3 regions of the Solibacillus sp. FSL K6-1523 genome follow, and region 3 is predicted to be linked to each of the others. Evidence: riboswitches for the same ligand, from Rfam matches in the RefSeq annotation. Region 3 holds a riboswitch; each other region holds the start of a gene.
What was found. A riboswitch is a leader RNA that binds a small molecule or an ion and turns the genes downstream of it on or off. The one in region 3 is predicted to bind thiamine pyrophosphate.

Region 1: another riboswitch for thiamine pyrophosphate. It lies ahead of MHI10_RS10330 (ABC transporter substrate-binding protein); the one in region 3 lies ahead of tenA (thiaminase II).
Region 2: another riboswitch for thiamine pyrophosphate. It lies ahead of thiT (energy-coupled thiamine transporter ThiT); the one in region 3 lies ahead of tenA (thiaminase II).

The regions. Positions count from the first base shown of each region.
Region 1 covers NZ_JBBOSU010000001.1:2,170,204-2,176,661, forward strand. The annotation lists gene MHI10_RS10310 (Msr family ABC-F type ribosomal protection protein) at 1-808, opposite strand, end outside; gene MHI10_RS10315 (ABC transporter ATP-binding protein) at 1,256-1,981, opposite strand; gene MHI10_RS10320 (ABC transporter permease) at 1,956-2,741, opposite strand; gene MHI10_RS10325 (thiamine-binding protein) at 2,742-3,032, opposite strand; gene MHI10_RS10330 (ABC transporter substrate-binding protein) at 3,036-4,016, opposite strand; TPP riboswitch at 4,142-4,253, opposite strand; gene MHI10_RS10335 (DMT family transporter) at 4,423-5,295, opposite strand; partial or broken gene MHI10_RS10340 (putative iron-sulfur cluster-binding metallochaperone) at 5,651-6,109, opposite strand; gene MHI10_RS10345 (GNAT family N-acetyltransferase) at 6,249-6,458, opposite strand, start outside.
Region 2 covers NZ_JBBOSU010000001.1:3,834,754-3,841,211, forward strand. The annotation lists gene MHI10_RS18520 (GNAT family N-acetyltransferase) at 1-24, opposite strand, end outside; gene MHI10_RS18525 (polyphosphate kinase 2 family protein) at 106-951, opposite strand; gene map (type I methionyl aminopeptidase) at 1,296-2,048, opposite strand; gene thiT (energy-coupled thiamine transporter ThiT) at 2,195-2,806, opposite strand; TPP riboswitch at 2,893-3,000, opposite strand; gene MHI10_RS18540 (hypothetical protein) at 3,126-3,452, shown strand; gene MHI10_RS18550 (SMC family ATPase) at 3,703-6,458, opposite strand, start outside.
Region 3 covers NZ_JBBOSU010000001.1:845,201-851,658, forward strand. The annotation lists gene MHI10_RS03820 (VanW family protein) at 122-1,114, shown strand; gene MHI10_RS03825 (endonuclease Q family protein) at 1,146-2,270, opposite strand; TPP riboswitch at 2,481-2,581, shown strand; TPP riboswitch at 2,784-2,884, shown strand; gene tenA (thiaminase II) at 2,948-3,631, shown strand; gene thiM (hydroxyethylthiazole kinase) at 3,618-4,373, shown strand; gene thiD (bifunctional hydroxymethylpyrimidine kinase/phosphomethylpyrimidine kinase) at 4,370-5,194, shown strand; gene thiE (thiamine phosphate synthase) at 5,181-5,825, shown strand; gene aac(6') (aminoglycoside 6'-N-acetyltransferase) at 5,972-6,406, shown strand.

The sequences.
Region 1 (6,458 bases), 1.3 Mb from region 3:
CTTCATAGAGTTTTTCCATTCGTTTTTCAATCGCTTTTGCTGCGCGATGGATTGCTTTTTGACTCGTACCTTTCGATTTTGTTTCAATCATTCTATTCGGCAATGCATTTGCTTCTTTTTTTGACATGTTTGATGCTTGTGCGATTTTCTCAGCTTTTTTCATTTTTTCTCGTGCTGCACGTTCAAGGCGACTTTTTTCTTTTACGAATTGTTCATGCGCTTGGATTTGTTGTTCACGTTCTAACTGTTTTTGGGTTACGTAATCATTATAGTTACCTGCATAAACATGTACCTCGCCGTCACTTACTTCCCAAATAGATGTGACAAGTTCATCTAAAATAGCACGATCATGACTAATTAGCACAAGTGCTCCATAATAATAACGTAATTCATCAAGTAAAAACGAAATTCCTTCTTGATCCAAATGGGTTGTCGGCTCATCGATTAATAGCGCTTCGTAATAATGCGTAAACAGTTGAGCAACCTTCAGCCTCGTTTGTTCCCCACCACTAAACTGCGCATCTTTTTGTGGTATGCCCAATTTTCCGAGCAACGTTGCATTAGCTTCAGCATCAGTGGGACCTTCCACTTGCTCAAAATAGCCGCTTTCCACATGACGCTTTACTTTCCCATTCGTAGGTTGAATTACCCCAACGAGCAACTTCAATAATGTGCTTTTCCCAGCTCCATTTTTCCCTACTATCCCGATACGGTCAAATTGATGGACAGCTAATTGTCCAATCTTCAAAACTTCTTTATCCAAGTAAGTAATTCCAATATTCTCTAATTCAAAACAAACTTTTTCCATTTTCGCTACCTCCGAAATTTGTGATTCCGTATCGATAGCTAGGACCGATACGAGCTTCTATTTCAAGCTCGTATTAATAGAAAAGTAACATCATCATAAAATATCCCTCCAAATAAAAAAAGTACACAGATTGCTCTGTGTACACAAAAATTGGCATAGATATCCCGTAGAACGAAAAAATTCTACAACTTATCTAACCTGTACACATAGCAAATAACCCTACCATTAGGGTGGATGCCTAAAATATGTGTATATGGATTAGTATAGTTGTAAAAATGCCATATTTATCGCTCCTTTTCATTTCTTCAATAATATGCTACCTAATTAAAAATAAAAAGTCAATTCCTTTTAGAAAGTTAGTATTTGATGCACATTAGCTTAACATCATCTTATAACCAAAACAAAAGCCCAATCCATTTAAAAAATGAATCGGGCTTCCTAATATTCTTACTCCATCAATAAATTCAACAACTGTGTCCGTGCTTGGAAAAATTCCTCAGTTTCTAACAGTTCTTTCGTGCGTTTTTTTGGAAACGGAACTTGGATTTCTGCTTTAATCTTCGCCGGACGATCCGAAAGCACATAAATGCGGTTTGCCAGGAACAGTGCTTCATCAATTTGATGTGTAATAAATAAAATCGACTTTTGGCGATTTTCCCACATTTCTAATAGCCAAACATGCATTTTATGACGCGTAATTTCATCCAATGCTGAAAACGGTTCGTCTAGACAGAGCAAGCTTTGTGGACTTAGTAAAGCACGTAAAAAAGAAATGCGCTGCTTCATGCCCCCTGAAATTTCGTGTGGGTAGGCATGGAGGTAATCCCCTAATCCAATCCGCTCAATCCATTCCGTTGCCTCTTCTTTATTAACCGTTCCTGATAATTCTTGGGCAAGCAATACATTTTGTAACACCGTGCGCCAAGGTAGTAAGCAGTGATGCTGTGGCATATAGCTAATATGTCCGCTTTCCCCATTAATTAACGTGTCGTCAATGAAAATTTGACCGGATGATGGTGGCAATATTCCACCAACACATTGCAATAATGTACTTTTCCCACTACCAGAAGGACCGAGCAATGCAACAATTTCCCCGTCTTGCACATGTAAATCAATACCTTGTAAAACGTCTTGCTGCTGAAATTGCTTATGAAGTGCTTGAATGGTTAGCATGTTGCGGTCCCTCCTTTTTATAGTTATGTACAACGCGTTCTTCAATAAGGCGAATAATTCCGAAAATGCATAAACTTAAAATGACAATAAGGGTAATCGCAACAAACACGCGATCCGTGCGAAAGGCCGATTGTGCAAGTGTCATGTACACCCCAATTCCCTGTTTCGCGCCTAGCCATTCCGTAATGACTGCACCCATCACACTATAAGTAGCGGCAATTTTTAACCCTGAAAATAATGCAGGCATCGCGAACGGCAGCTCAAGCTTCCAAAATTGCTGCCATTTTGTCGCACCAGCCATTTGGAAATATTGTCGTAGTTCGGGTGTCGTTTGACGTAACCCATCCAACAGAGCAATGGCAATTGGGAAGAAACAGACTAACCCAATAATGACGACTTTTGGCATCAATCCAAAACCAAACCAAATGATTAATAGCGGCGCAAGTACAAGCGTCGGGATATTTTGTGAAATAAGGATTAATGGATAGCCAATCTTATGGACAATCGGCAGTAGATGTAATAAAATCCCCACAATAAAACCGAGTACACTACCAGCAATTAATCCGATAAATGTTAGCTTAACCGTTGCCATAACATGTGGTAACAGTTCACCCGACGTTTGGAAGAGCTCTATTATTACGATGGATGGTGCTGGGAAAAGCCATGTTGGTAAATCAAGTAATCGCACTGCAATTTCTACGATGAGTAGTAAGCTAATTAAAAAGCCTACTGTAACACTATATTTTTTCAAAAAGTCCATTTAATCGTATTTCCCTGTTAATGTTTCAATCGCTGCGCCTTGTGGGTTATAAAATATTTTCACTTGAGAAATGACGCTGATTGCACCCATTTCCACCATTTTTTCATTCATCTTTTCGATTAGTTGTAGAAGTTGCGTTAGCTCACCTTCCATTGTAGTTTCCAGTGGACCTACTCTGTAAACAATGCCTGATGCATCAATCATCGCAATTGCTGCATCGACATATGGAATGACATCCTCATAACGCTCTGTTTTCGGGATAATTTGAATACTTACTAAACTGTTCGCCATTTTTTATTCCTCCGATAAAAATTGATTTGTAAATGCTTTTTCAGCATCAAGTTCTTTTTCAATTAATTGATTTTCGAACATCCAATTCGCGTAGTTTTCCCAAACTTCCAATGATTGAATGCCCCACTGTTTTGCATCTGCTTGGTATTGATCTGCTAACCAAATTGCACTGTTCACAACTAAATCTTCATCTAATTCTGGCACTGCTTTTAATAGCATACTTGCCGCTTCTTCCGGTTCGTTAATCGCTAGTTCATAGCCTTTAGTTACCGCTTGCATAAAGGCGCGAACCGTTTCGTCTTCCTTGGCAATGTATTTTTCATTCGCAATAATGACCGGTGTATAATAATCCAATTCTTTCGCATAATCCGTTAAATAAAGCATATCAATAGCTTGCCCACGTAACTCGGCTTCAATGCCTGTCCAGCCGTAGTACATCCATGCAAAATCAATGTTTTGTTTCATCATATTGAAAAAGTCTGCATTACCTGCATTAATAATGTCTACTTTATTGACATCTCCATCTGCCATTTCCATAACCGTTTTAATAATGGCCTGTTCAATTGGTGAACCCCATCCACCGTATGTTTTTCCTTCAAAATCTTTTGGCGTTTCAATGCCTGTTTCCTTTAGTGATGCAAAGCCTGATGTATTGTGCTGAATAATCGCTGCAATGGAAACGAGTGGGACACCTTGTAAACGTGCCTGTGTAACAGATTCTTGTGCACTAATGCCAAACTGTGCTTTGCCTGTTGCAACAAGCTGATCTGCACCAGCATCACCTGGTTGAATAATTTCAACATCTAGCCCTGCTTCCTCAAAATAGCCTTTTTCCTGCGCGACGTATAAGCCCGTATGATTCGTATTTGGTGTCCAATCAAGCACTACTTGAACTTTCGTTAAATCTGAATCTCCCGTTTTCGCATTTTGCTGACAGCCGACTAAAAGCAATGTCATGCCAATAATACTTAACCATTTCCACATGTAAATTCCTCCTTTTATTTGTATCAGAATGAAAATTACCATAGAAAAATGTAAAAAACGCCCGGTACAATATGCACCGAGCGTTAAACAAGCAACAGATAGTTATACGAAATCAATGACATAACAATCTACATGACAATGTTTCCTCCGCCGGTATTAACCAGTTCAGGTTCAAAGGGTAAGCCTCTCCATGGAACACTTTCTCAGCTAGCAACACTAGCACCCCTACATTTTTAGTCTATGAACTTTTCAATGCCTATCGTAACGATAACGACTGCATTGGTCAAGCTTAATTTATCTAGTTTTCCGATTTTTCACTTTAAAATCTTGTCATCTATACGCGAATAAAGTACGAATACTAGATAATTTTATGCGAAATGGCACGTATTTCATCTTTTTCAATTCATTAGACATATACTTTTTTTCTTCTAAAGGTTGGCTTGACCTCAGCGAATATAATGGCAACAAAAATTAACACACAACCAATCCACATGCGACCCGTTAAAATCTCGCTTAATAACCATACCGAAAACATCGTACCGAATAAAGCTTCCGTTGATAGAATAATTGCAGACTTTGTTGGATTGGCATATTGCATTCCAATATTTTGGCACACATACGCAACCGCTGTACAGAAAACCGCTAAGTAAAGAATGATGTAAATTCCTTCCGTAGAATATGTAGTTGGCACCTCACCAAGTGCAAGTAATGAAATCATACTTAAAATCGTTGCCGTATAAAACTGAACGATTGTTAAAGCAAGTGCATCCTCTGTTTTAACGAAAACATTCGTATAGAAAATATCAAAAGCAAAACCAACTGCACATAAAATAGACAGGAAATCGCCAAAGTTAATTGTGAGCGAGTCTTGTAGCGATAAAAAGCCAATTCCGACGATTGCCATGCCAGCAGCGATAAATTCGAAACGATCAATACGGCGTTTATAAATGACATACGCAATAATCGGCACAATAATGACATTTAATGCGGTTAAAAAAGCATTTTTCGATGGTGTCGTGTACTCCAGCCCCATCGTTTGCAATGTAAATGCGCCAAATAAGATCGCACCAAGTACAGCACCTTTCCAAAGAACACTTTTCGTAATTAATTTCAACTTTTTATAAAAAATAATACTTAAAATAATGGACGCTAATAAAAAGCGACCCGCCATTAGTTGAAAGACGGTCCAATATTCTAAGCCGACTGCCATCCCAATGAAACCGCTCCCCCACATGACGGCCGTTATGAGCATCAAAATTTCGCCTTTATACTTCTGCATAAATATTCCTTCTCTCTTTCTATATCAATTACGCCTCGGCGTAATTGCGTCCAGATTTTTTTCGGGCTTGCTCGAAAAACTCATCCAAAAAATCTGTGACATCCGCCGGGGCTTAACTTAATTTATCCAGGGGTTTGAACCCCGGATAAATTAAGTTAAACGAATAGTATAACAATAATCAATATTTGATTAAAATGGAAGGGAATTTTACTAAAATCGAAAATGTGGACGAAATTCAATGGAAATTGTTGTTGGTGTGAGGGTTGGACAATTACAAAGGGGCGCATTTATTAGTTGATTTCTCCAAACTATTTTTCCGCAATTTTATATAGTTTGGAGAAAGTAGAAGCTAATCCTAAAGCGTTTTTACATAGTTTGTCACATTCCCCAAACAGCAACTACCTTGAGGATTGTTTATCTCACAACCACATCGGTCAGCTTTCATATTTTCACGAATTTGTTCTAACGGATTAGGGGTATGCCCTTCATCAACATATTGGTTAATTTTTTCCTTTGTCCAACCGAAGCAATAGCAAACAGGCGTATCAAAGGAATCACTTTTTTGATGAACAGGAACCTTAATTTCAGATGTGACATACGTTTTTTTATTTGAATCAAAATAAACGACATCACAATCTTTTGATGCACAAAAATAATGAAGTAAATTTGCATCCAATGTACTTAAAATCGCTGGTTTTAGCATTGATTTTAATGTAATGATGTTTAATTTTTTACCTTTTAAATTACAAGACGGACACAATTCAGAACGATTATTTTCAGAAGTTTGTTCCTATGTATTACAACAATTAGACATATGCTACACCTTCCTAAAATGAATTATGTAATCTACAAAGTATAACATGCTTATTAACCCTATAAACTATTGTTGCACTAAAGCCATTCGTTAGCTGAAGTGCAACATTAATAACAATTGGTCCCCTTTATTTTAAAACTTAAACATCTCTTTCAATAAAACGAACAGCATATTTATCCCAATATTCTTTATAAACGCGATCATCTTGTCCGTCGAAGTTTAATTGATACATGCGGAATGTCACTAAAATATCTTTAGGTTGCCATTGTTCTTCAAAGGAATATTTATAGCTCATGCCAATTTTCTTCATTACTTCACCGCTGCGAGGATTTTTAATATCATGGGTAGC
Region 2 (6,458 bases), 3.0 Mb from region 3:
CTGCTGTCCAACAAGTCGTACCATTGGATCACCTTTCTTTTGAAATAAATTAAATAAACTTTTCATCACAATTCACCTACGTATTCACCAATATAAAGGACATTATTACTTTTTAACTTGTTTTCTTTTTTTACTTTTCTTTCGTTCCTTTGTATTTACTGGTAATTCAATAGTTGCAACAACTTCTTCCTCAGCCGCTTGTTGTGTTTCAAAAACATTTGTCATCTGCAAGCCTCTGCGCGTAGCTTCTTTTTCAATATGTTCAATAATCTCTTTTAATACTTGAACACGCGCATGGAATTTATTATTTCCTGAAATTAAATGCCACGGTGCATCTTCTGTATCCGTTTTTGCAAACATTTCATCTGCTGCTTCACTATACAAATCAAATTTTTCACGATTGCGCCAATCTTCATCCGTTAATTTCCATGATTTATACGGATCTTCTGCACGATCATTGAAGCGCTTTAATTGCTCCTCTGAATCAATGTGAATCCAGAATTTCATCATGATATAATCACCATCTGTTAATTGTGCTTCAAAATTATTTATTTCTTCGTAAGCGCGTTTCCATTCATCTTCAGTCGCAAATTTTTCAATTCGTTCAACGAGTACACGACCATACCAAGAACGGTCAAATATCGCGATTTGACCATGCTGTGGCAACTTACGCCAAAAACGGTGCATATAATGGTAACGAAGCTCGTGTGGTTGTGGGGCTGAAATAGGGTGTACAACTAGGCCTCGTGGGTCGATACGCTCTGTTAAACGTTTAATCGCGCCACCCTTACCAGCTGCATCCATCCCTTCAAAAGCTAAAATTAATCCGATTTTATTATTAAATAAAAACTGTTGCGCATTTAGCATTTCATATTGTAGAACTTTCAACTTTTTCTTGTACATTTTCTTATCTAATTCTAATGATAAATCCAAATCCTTTAATTGCTTCATCTTTTTCATCCTCCCCTTGTTCAACTACTATTAGTTTACTTGAAATTATCTGAATTTGGTAATTTTCGTTCGTTTGTGCTTTTTTACACATATTTCTTTGTAAACGGAAGGATGGTTTTACTTTTTAATATAAATACAAATTGGACATACATTATTTTATTTGAATACCGGTCTTTTCACCTTCTAATTCCACTAGTTTTTATTTAAGTATGCTTCTTACCAATTTATGCTTTTAGCTTTTCAATTATTAGTATTTTCAATGTGCAATTCCCAATCAAAAGTCCATATAAAATAATAAATTACAAAAAAATCGTAACGGCTAAAAAATGCCGTTACGATTTTTATTAGTCTTCTAACATTGTTAAAATAATTGGTTTATCTTTTGTAACAATAATGGAATGCTCAATTTGGGCAACTAATGATTTATCTGGTGTTACGAATGTCCAGCCGTCACCTGATTCCACAATATGCTCTGCTTTTGCCGAGATGAATGGCTCTACTGCAAGGACCATTCCCTCTTTCATAATTGTCGTATCCCATGCGTCGTAATAATTTAAAATATGGTCAGGTGCTTCATGTAAAGATTTACCTAAGCCGTGGCCTGTTAAGTTCATAATAACCGTTAAACCGTGATCGCGTGCTTCGCGTTCTACTGCTTTACCAATTTGGTTTAATTTTGAACCAGCTTTTACTTTTGTAAACGCACGCTCAAGCGCTGATTTTGCTACTGCACATAATTTCTCTTTATCTTCATAGCCTTCACCAACTACGAAAGAAATCCCTGTATCTGCAAAATAGCCGTCTAAAGATCCTGAAACGTCAATATTAACGATGTCACCTTCTTGGATTTTCTTTGAACCTGGAATACCATGTGCTACCTCATGATTAACACTAATACAAGTGTATCCTGGGAAATCATATTCCCCTTTTGGTCCTGAAATGGCTCCTGCTTCCGCAAACATGCGCCCTGCAATTTCATCCAATTCTTTCGTAGTAACACCCGGAACTGTCGCAAGCTTCATCGCCTCACGAATCTCCGCGCATATGCGACCAATCTTTTTAAACGCTTGGATTTCTTCTTGAGTTGTAACAATCATGTTAAACTTCCTTCCTTCTAATAATGTCTACCCTACACTATAACATATATTGCAACATGGCGAAAATTCCTACCTACCAATAAAAAGAGTGTCCCCAATTCGAGACACTCCTCCATTTTTAGTTATTTATTTTATCGATTGTACCGTCAGCTGGATGTTGAACTTTCATTAATTGAAGCTGGGGATTTCCCTTTAATTGAGTCAAACGTTTTTAATAATCTTGGCGCAGTAGTGAATAATAATACCGCTACTATAGCTGTTAAAATCGTTGCTGGTAGCATATACGAAGTGTTATAAATGATTGAATATTTCCATACATTTTCATCACCTGCATATTCCTTAAAGAATACAACACCTGCTATTAGGTGTGCGCTGAATCGTAAAAATCCACCGATGAAAATTCCGATGACAATATAAGTCGTCATTTTCGCTTTGTTTAATGCTTGTGATGCTTCAAGTAATGGTTTGCGTACAATAGCAGCTAACCCCACCACTGTAAAAGCAATACCGTAATCAAGTAGTGCCTGTACCCAATGTGCAATAAAGGCACCGAATGCCATTTGTAAAATCCCAATAATTAACCCTGTTGCCAAACCTGCTACTATGCCCCAACGAATCGCCATTAATACGATAGGTAGCATGACAAAGCTAATGGATCCACCTTGTGCCCACAAGCTAAACGAAAACTGGTCTAACACTAGCCCGATGGCAGCAAAAATTGCAATTTCCACCATCATTAATAATTTCTTTTTGTCCAAAATAAATCTCCTCCTTTTTTCGATGTAAAAAGTGAGAAGGAATAGAAAAAAACGATAGCAGGACAGAGCCTGACTATCGTTTATTAGTCGGTTTCTATCCACATCCCTACGCAAGTGTTAACTTACAGGTTCAAAGAGTCCGTGCATTACGTGCACAATCTCAGCCAACAAATTTGGCACCCCTTGTGGTTACATCTTTTTAATTGTTCAGACTACTCAATTATATCCAGTTGTAGTAAAATTATCAATACTATATTTTTTTGTTACGGCTCGATAACTTAGTACATTTTCGAATATAAAAGTAAAGGAGTTGACCTTTTTGGATAATTCAAAAGGTTTGAGTGCAATTGGCTATTTAAGTATCTTTTTTGCGCCATTCATTGTCCCGTTATTTATATTTTTGGTGAGTAAGGAACAAGTTGTTCGCTCTCATGCCAAACGCGCTTTTATTTCACATTCAGTCCCGTTCGTTTTAGGTATTATATTTTTACTATTATTTGTTTCAGCATCATTTTTCGCATTATATACAACCTCTTTTAATGGAAATACTTTTTTACTTTCCGCAATTATTTTTATTTTGTACCTTCTTCTATTCATTTCCATTGCCATTTGGAACTTAGTGCAAGCCATTAAAGTATTGCGTTAATGTTTTTTAAATTGGACATACTAATTATAAAATCCAATAAAAGAAGCTAAAGGAGTGCTCCATTATGAAGCTAAAAAAAATAATAAAAACCGCCATTAAATATGCACCTATTGTATATCCAATCGTCAGAAAATTAATTGATAATCGATCAAAGTCAAAGCATCTAAAAATGTGAACATAATTGCTGGATACCATTTATATATGCATAAAAAACCATTTTGCACGCCGTCAAAATGGTTTTTCTGTGTTCTTATTTTATAATAATCTCCGTTTTACTATGCCCTTCTTTTAGCTTTTGCACTTGTAATATGGCTGGCATTGCTGCTTTTAATTCGGCAACATGTGAAATGACACCAATTAATCGCCCTGTTTGTTGCAAATCGATTAAAATATCAATCGCTTTTCGGAGTGATTCCTCATCTAATGTTCCGAAGCCTTCATCAATAAACATCGTATCAATGTGGACGCTTCCTTGCACACTTTGAATAACATCCGCCATTCCTAATGCAAGGGCAAGTGAAGCATTGAATTTTTCCCCGCCAGAAAGTGTTTTAACATCGCGCGTTTGCCCTGTATTACTGTCAAATACATCAATGCTTAGTCCACTTTGCGCATTTCCTTCCTTACGTCCCGTTGACTTTAAGAAATATTGACCATTCGATAACACACGCAATCGCTCATTCGCTGCATGTGTCACTTTTTCTAAATAACCAATTTGTGCAAAGCGTTCAAATGAAATTTTCGCTTCATTTTGGCCACGTATGACATCATAAATTTGCTCTACTTGAATTAACTTTTCTTTATATTGCTCAATTTCAGTTGCTACTTTTTGCAGTCGAATTTTCGTTGTTCGGCATTGCTCTACATATGATTCAGCCTGTTTAAAGTCTGCATATAGCTTCTCAAATTGTTCATTCAATTCATTAATTTTCTGCGCCCATGCCGTTAAATCAACAGGTTCTTTCCCTGCTAATTGAGCAGAATCTTCCGCGATTTGAACGGCAATTGTATGCATCTTTTGTCGGAACTCTTCAATTTTTTGACGTATTTGTTGCTGGACTTCCATCGTTAAAATCGAATTTTTATAGCTTGTCTCGTCTGCAAACTCGGCATTTTCTAGCGCTAATAAATATTCTGATTTCGCCTTTGATTCCTCTTGAAGCTGGTCAATTTCCCGCCCCTTAGCATGTTCAAAATTTGCTGCACATGTTTTTTCTTTTAATTGTGCTTGTTGTAGATGTTGGGTAGCTTGGTCAATTTCCCTTTTTAAAGTTTCATGCTTCAATTGCTCCGCCTGTAATGCTGCATTCACTTGTTGCACCGTTGTAAATTGTGGCAGCATCGACTTTTCACTTTGCTCTAGTTTTCCTTGTTCCAGAGCTAATTGCGTATTTACATTCGTTACATAAGTACGCCCTTTATCTATACGAGTTTGCAATGCCTCTAGCTGTTTAGCAAGCACTTCTTGCGTTTGTTTTTCTGTTACTAATTGTGCCTGTTGCTGCTTCATTTTTTGCAATGCTTGTGCCAACTCGTTTGTCGTTTGTTCATATTGTAATAGCGCATCGATCGTTACTTGTTGTTCGTCAAGCTGCTTCTGCTTTAATTGTAAATTTCTTAACTCAATATCGAGCTTCGATTTCACCTGATAATATTGTTGCAGCATATGTTCTGCATTTTTTCGCAAGTCATCCACAACATGTTCTTCAACCACCGCTGTTTCTTGATTATGCACAGTTGGATGTTCAAAACTACCACATACTGGGCAAGCTTCTCCGGCTATTAATGTAGACGCAATAAATGCCGCTTGGTTTTGACGGATTTGTTGCTCCACTTGCTTTACTTGTTGTTGTGCATCTTCGGCAACTTTTTGCTTTTGAGAAACTCCATCTTGCAATGCTTGTACGCTATTTGATAACTGAATTGTTTCTTTTATATTGTTTATTTTTTGTACGATATCCGCATGTTCTTCAAATGTTTTCTGATAAGGAACAATATCGTCTTCTAACTGTTTAATGAGCGCTTGTTGATTTGTTTTTCTCCCTGTTAAATCTAGTTGCTCAGCTGACAATTCAGCAAACAACTTTTCCGCCTTCCCCTTTTCACTTTCCAACTTGTTGACTGCTAATTTAATATCATCCATGGAACGATAAATCGGTAAAATTTGTTCCAATTGTGAAATGGTTTTAGCATACGTTGTGAGTAATGGGGCTTGTTTTTGTTGCTCATCAAAGCTGATTGACGCTTGAGATAATAGCTCTTGTGCATTTGTTTGTTCAGTCGTTGCACGTACCAACGTTTCTTTTGCCAATGATAGTTGCGTTTTTGCTCGCTCATAATCACGTTCAAAAGGCGTAATTTGACTCGCTTTTACCGCCAATTCAATTTGATTAGCTTGTTCCCCAAAATAAGCTTCCCGCTGCTTTAATTCGGCTAATTGAATTTGGCGTTGCTTAAATTTCTCAATACGGTCATTTAGAATTTTCTGCTCACTAAACTGTTCATTTTGCTGCTTTAAATCTTTCTTCAACACCTCATAACGACTATTTAGCTCGGCTGCTAACGTTACATAATGCTGTTCTTCCACAGCTAATGCTTGTTCAACTTGATACATATTGATGGCATCACCATTAATTATTGCAAAAAGCTCAGATTCACGCTCAGGCAATCTATTTTTTATTTCATAAATAGTCTGATCCTGTTGCATTTTTGCCTGATCGTACATATTTTCCGCAAGTTTCTTTTTATCTTTTAATAGCTCGACCATTTTTGTAAATCGCTCTGTTTTAAAAATCTTGCGGAAAATTTCTTCTTTATGCTTCGATTCAGAAGTTAATAGCTTTTGGAATTCTCCTTGTGGCAGCATAACAATTTGATTAAACTGTGATTGTGTTAATCCGATAAGTTCCTCAACCTTTGACTGGACAAGCTTCACTTGAAATTTCTCAACAGCAGGTACCTCTTTCCCACCCGTAATATCATAAAATTCCCGTTTTGCACTCGCTC
Region 3 (6,458 bases):
ATTAAGTCCATAATAATCATAAGTAAAAAACAGAGACGCACATGCGTATTTACATTTGCATACAATGCCAAAGTGATTGAAAATATCCATTATTAAAATATGATGGCTAGAGGTAAATTGAATGAAAAAAAACTTTATACCACTGATTATTCTGAGTTCTGTTGTGTTAGCAAGTTGTTTAGACTTTTCTGAGAAAGAGGAGCGGAAAGTTGAGGAAGTCCAGCAAGTAGCCCAATATGAAAATGCTGTCATAGAAGAAAAGGGTAATAACGAAACAGTGATTACACAGCCCGTTGAAATTAAATTAATTGATCCAAATACGACTACAGTAATTAAAACAATTGTGCCGACAGATCTCGGTTACGAAAAGGATTTCACAGCCTACGTAAAAGAAATCGAACAGATCGCAAAAGAATTAGCCAGAGGATCGGCAACTGTAGTAGGCTATGATCAGAAAATGGTGCTTGATAAACTAGGGGAAGATGGCAAGATTATTAAGGGGAGTCCTCTAGTTATATTAAAAGAAAGTGAATTAGTGGAAAAAATATTAGCTACATCTGATAAAAGTGCGACGGTTACATTGCCTTTGTATATAACGGAAAGCAATTATAGTGCTGCCAACATCGAAAGCCTGGACGATGTAGTCATTGCCTCGTATACAACTTATTTTAAAACTTCTAATGCTGGGAGAAATAAAAATATCGAGCTTTCAGCAAAGGCGATTCACAATCTCATTGTCGGTAGTGGTGATTTCTTTTCTTTTAATTTGAATGTTGGACCTAGAGATGTAGAAAATGGCTACCAACCAGCGCCTGAAATTATTAATAAAAAGCTTGTAATGGGGATTGGCGGAGGAATTTGCCAAACATCGTCCACGCTTTTTAACGCGGTTGATCAAGTGCATATTGCCACGTTAGAAAGACATCATCATTCATTAGATGTAGGCTATGTACCGAAAGAAAGAGATGCAACGGTCTCCTATGGCACACTAGATTATCGTTTTCAAAATATAAGTGGGGTGCCTTTTATTGTAAAAGCGATTTATAGAAAGGGCTCGCTCACTATAGAATTAAGAACATCAAAGGATTATGTGGAGATGCTGAAAAAGAATTAATCCATGTGAAAAAAGAAAAGGTTCAATTCAGTCATTCGAATTGAACCTTCCCATAAACGCCGCCACCACCGACTGCGAATTGTAGTTGACCCGTTCTCGCTAAATCAATTCTTTCGGCAATTTTTTGTGGGACAACGGTCGCTAATTGCTGAACGGTTGTGCGGTGTATAATATCCATCTCGGTACCAAATGCAGCAAGTAATTTTTGCATCACTTTTGGACCAATACCTGGAATGAAATCTAATGGTACTTGATGGATGTAGGGTGGCCTTTTTCGCTCTGTTATATGATTTTCAGAAGAAAGTTCCTGAATGCGCGTCGCCACACCTTTAATAATTTGTTTACTGCCACATTCAGGACATTGCTCAGTCTCTTCCTGCACATGACAACCACACTTGGCGCATACCGTTTGGTGATACTTTCCAAGAAGCGGATGTAACCCATAATTTGCGCCTACAGTTCGACCATCTATATTGTGTAGTGCTTTTTTCAGCTCTACAAAATTCGCATCCGCTAAAAGCAATGTTTGATATTCCCGCGCCATTTTGCCTAGAGAGTGAGCATCGGAGTTGGTAACAAATGTATACTGTTCAAGCTCCTGTATTTTGCTTACCATCTCGGTATCGGAGCTAAGGCCAAGTTCAATTGCATCAATCATCGTCGGATCAAATACTTCCGTTAAGCTCCGCAGCACACCTTTTCCATATAAGCTTTTAAAAGGTGTAAATACATGGGCTGGGATGAACAAGCCGCCGAGTTCAACGACTTTATGTTGCAATGTTTTCGCGTCACAATAAATACGCTGCGAGCTCAAATTTATATTCGTAACATGTTCACGCATCCAATTAGAAAAGTCCTTCATGAGCGTAATTGTCGGGAAAAAAGCGAGAACATGTATTGGTCCGTGGCAATTCATATCATAAATTTCAATTTCAGAACCTAAAATGAGTGTTGTATTTTCATATCGCAGTCCCCCTTCAGCGAGTGGTACAAGTGAACCTTCCGCCATTAAGTGCTCCATTTCTTCCAGTACCCCTGGTGAATGACAGTCAATAATCCCGATTAATTCAAGCCCCTTTTGCGAACTAGCTGTTTGTAAAATATTCGCTAAAGTTAATGTTTTACTACCCGTAATTTTTACTGCGCGTCCATTCATTGTGCGCCCAATGTGGATATGCAAATCTGCATAAAAGTTTTTTAACACGTTCTATTCTCTCCACCTTTCTAAATTAAGGATGTGTTATTAAATTTGAGTTATACGATGGAATAATTCCCTGTTTTTTTAGTGATCCTTCTGTTCCCTAAAAGACGGAATAAAAATACTATTGGCAATTCAATGGAAACAATGATAGCATAAAAGTAATTAAAATATTTGCGGGGGGACGCTCTATGCGTTGAGAAGGTTAAAACCTGACTCTTGGAACCTGTTCAGTTAACACTGGCGTAGGGAGCAAAGTACATAGCGATTCGTCTATTTCGCATTTTTTTGTACATGAGCTCTCCTTTATGGGGAGCTTTTTGTTTTTCCAAGTAAATATTTAACTTGATTCAGAAGGGTTTCAAACCCCAACTGAATCAAGTTAAGCCCCCGGCGGATGTCACAGATTTTTTTAGGGTGTTTTTCGAGCGAACTCGAAAAAATCTGGACGCAATTACGCCGAGGCGTAATTGATTTTAGCGGGGGGACGCTCTATGCGTTGAGAAGGTTAAAACCTGACCCTTAGAACCTGTTCAGTTAATACTGGCGTAGGGAGCAATGAGTAAGACGCTTCTTTGCTATACGCATATGGAAGCGTTTTTTTGTTCTTATGCCTACCACAAGGAGGAAGAATGATGACATTTTGTGATGAGGTAAGAAAAGAAACAGATTTATATTGGGAAGGGAGTTTTGAGCATCCATTTGTGAAAGGGCTTGTGGATGGGACGCTTCCAATTGAAAAATTCAAATATTATATGATGCAAGACGCGTATTATTTAAAGCATTACACAAAAGTACTAGCAATTGCGGCTTCAAAGGCGGAGCAGAGTGATGACATTGCATATTATTTAGATATGGCGCGCTTTATTCACGAAGGAGAGCTGGAGTTGCACCGGACAGTCTTTGCTGAACTAGCTGTATCTGAAGAGGAGTTAGAAGCATTTGAGCCTGCACCTGCTGCGTATAATTATGTGAGTCATATGTATAATGCTGCACATAATGGAGATGTTGCAGAGGCGTTTGCAGCGATGTTTCCATGTCCTTGGTTATATCAGGAAATTGGTGAGAAATATAAAGATGCCAAACCAGGTGTGAAGTTATATGAAGATTGGATTGCGATGTATAGCGCGGATGATTTTAAAGCGACAATTGACTTCCAAAAAGCGTTAATGGACCGCTATGTAAAAGAACAGCCTGAAAAAATAGCTATTTTTAAAGCACATTTTGTGAAAAGCTGTTATTACGAATGGAAATTTTGGGAAATGCCTTGGACGTTAGAAAATTGGGAAAATGAGGTCGCGCAATATGACTATGCATAAAATTCACCTGAAAAAACCGCTCGTTCACTGTATAACGAATTATGTGGTCGCCAATTTTACAGCGAATGGCTTGTTGGCAATTGGCGCTTCACCTGTCATGGCAGATGATAAGGATGAAGTGGCGGAAATGGTCGCAATGGCAGATACCCTGTTAATTAATATCGGGACTATCAATACATGGACGTTTGAAGCGATGTTGATTGCTGGGAAAAAGGCGAATGAGTTAAATATTCCGATTGTACTTGATCCAGTAGGGGGTGGAGCTACAGTATTCCGAAAAAAGATTGTTCAGCAATTGCTTGAGCAAATCCGTTTTGATGCAATCCGCTGTAATGTAGGTGAACTGGCAGCAATCGCGGGGGTTCAGTGGGAGTCAAAAGGTGTCGACAGTGGAGAAGGGACCATGGATACGGTTGCAGTTGCGATGCAAGTAGCAAAAAAGTGGAATACAACTGTTATTGCCACAGGAGAAACGGATGTTGTGACGGATGGTCATGTAGTAGAGCAAATTAATGGCGGCGATGCACGAATCACGCAAATTACAGGGTCTGGTTGTTTACTAAGTGCTATTTGTAGTGCGGCATTAAGTGTTGAAGGGGATCAAATAACAAATTTACAGCAAGTTTTACAGCAATATAAACAAATAGCGGCAGAGGCCAGTAGTGAAGCGCAGTATATGGGTTCGATACAAGTGAATGTTTTAAATGGCCTTGAAAAATCCGCATTGAGGGAGCAACTATGAATATTGTGATGACGATTGCAGGTTCCGATAGTAGTGGCGGAGCAGGTATACAAGCGGATTTGAAAACGTTTCAAGAGCTCGGTGTATACGGAACGACGGTTATTACGGCTTTAACTGCTCAAAACACATTAGGTGTGTCGAGTATTTTTCCAGCGACGCCTGATTTTATCCAAGCTCAAATGGAGGCTGTATTTGCAGATTTATCTGTAACTGCGCTAAAAACGGGGATGTTATTTTCCGCAGATATTATTGATTCGGTTGCAGAAGTTTTACAGCAAATGGACGTACAGCTCGTCGTTGATCCAGTGATGATTGCAAAGGGCGGTGCGAGTTTATTACAGCAGGAAGCGGTAGAAGCACTTAAGACGAAACTAATTCCGTTAGCAACTGTGTTGACACCTAATATTCCAGAGGCAGAAGTCCTTACAGGTAGGATGATTTCGACGCCAGCGGATATACAAGGGGCAGCCGAGGAAATTTTACAGCTCGGTGTGCAATGCGTAGTGATGAAAGGTGGTCATTTAGAAGGTGAGGATGCAGTAGATACGGTATTTCTCCAAGATGACTCAACCTTTTCATTGAGCAGTGAGCGAATTCAAACACGGCATACACATGGTACTGGTTGTACGTTTTCTGCGGCAGTAACTGCTTTTTTAGGGAAAGGCTATGCTGTGCGGGATGCAATTATAGAGGCGAAACGATTTATTCAGGCTGCCATTGAAAATTCATTAAATATAGGTAATGGAAACGGACCGACCAATCATTTTGCCTATAAGCAAGTATCAGCGAAAAGTGAGGTACAGCTTGTTGAAACGACATGAATTAGATGTGTATTTTATTATGGGGACAATCAATTGCACTGGAGACCCTCTTGTTATTTTAGAGAAAGCATTACAAGCAGGCATTACAATGTTTCAGCTACGCGAAAAAGGTGAAGGCGCATTAACGGGACTAGCGCTCGAACAATTCGCCAAAAGCTGCCAAAAATTATGTCGACAATATAATGTGCCATTTATCGTTAATGACCATGTCGAATTGGCGCTGGAAATGAATGCGGATGGCGTCCATATAGGGCAGGATGATACGGACTTAGCGCAAATTCGGACATTATTCCCTGGGAAATGTATCGGTGTATCTGTTCATTCAATGGAAGAAATGGATGCTGCCGTAACGGGTGGTGCCGATTATGTTGGCATAGGACCGATTTTCGAAACGACTTCTAAGCTAGATGCGAAAAATGCGGCAGGTGTTACGTTTTTAACGCAAGCAAGAGAGGCATATCCATCATATCCAATTGTAGCAATTGGTGGGATTACGACGGGGGATGCTCCCGAAGTTCGCGCGGCAGGAGCTGATGGAGTAGCTGTGATTTCGGTTATTTGTCAAAGCACCAACATAATGGCGACGGTGAAAGCATTGAAGAATCATTCGATAAGTTTAAATTTGAATTAATAGTTATATTTTGAATGCATAAGTTTAAGAAGCGTTTTCGTCATGTATGATGAAAACGCTTCTTATTTTTTTAGCGTATTAATTAGGTCACAGTAAATTGTAAGCGATATAATTAAGCGAATGTATTAGTAGGTAGGAGGAATAGAATGTTAAAAAAAGCTACTTTAGAAGATATTACAACCGTTGCAGAACTTGCGGTTGCGTTATGGCCAGATAATGATATGGCGGAATTGGCTGAAGAAATGAAAACAATCATTATGCAGTCAGATGCAATGATTATGTTAGCCTATAACGAACGAAAAGCGATTGGTTTTGCGCAATGTCAAATCCGCAATGATTACGTGGAAGGTACAAGTACAAGCCCAGTTGGTTATTTAGAAGGTGTTTATGTAAAAGATGCATTCCGCAAACAAGGGCTAGCAAGAAAATTAATCGTTGCTTGTGAGCAATGGGCAAAAGGACAAGGGTGTAGTGAATTTGCGAGTGACTGTGAACTGCACAATGAAGAAAGTCTCGCGATGCATATTCGTTTAGGATTTATAGAAGCGAACCGCATTATTTGTTTTACTAAACAACTTTAAAATTTCATATCTTCCCCTGTATAAACGGAGTGTGTTAAGCCTTTATACAGGG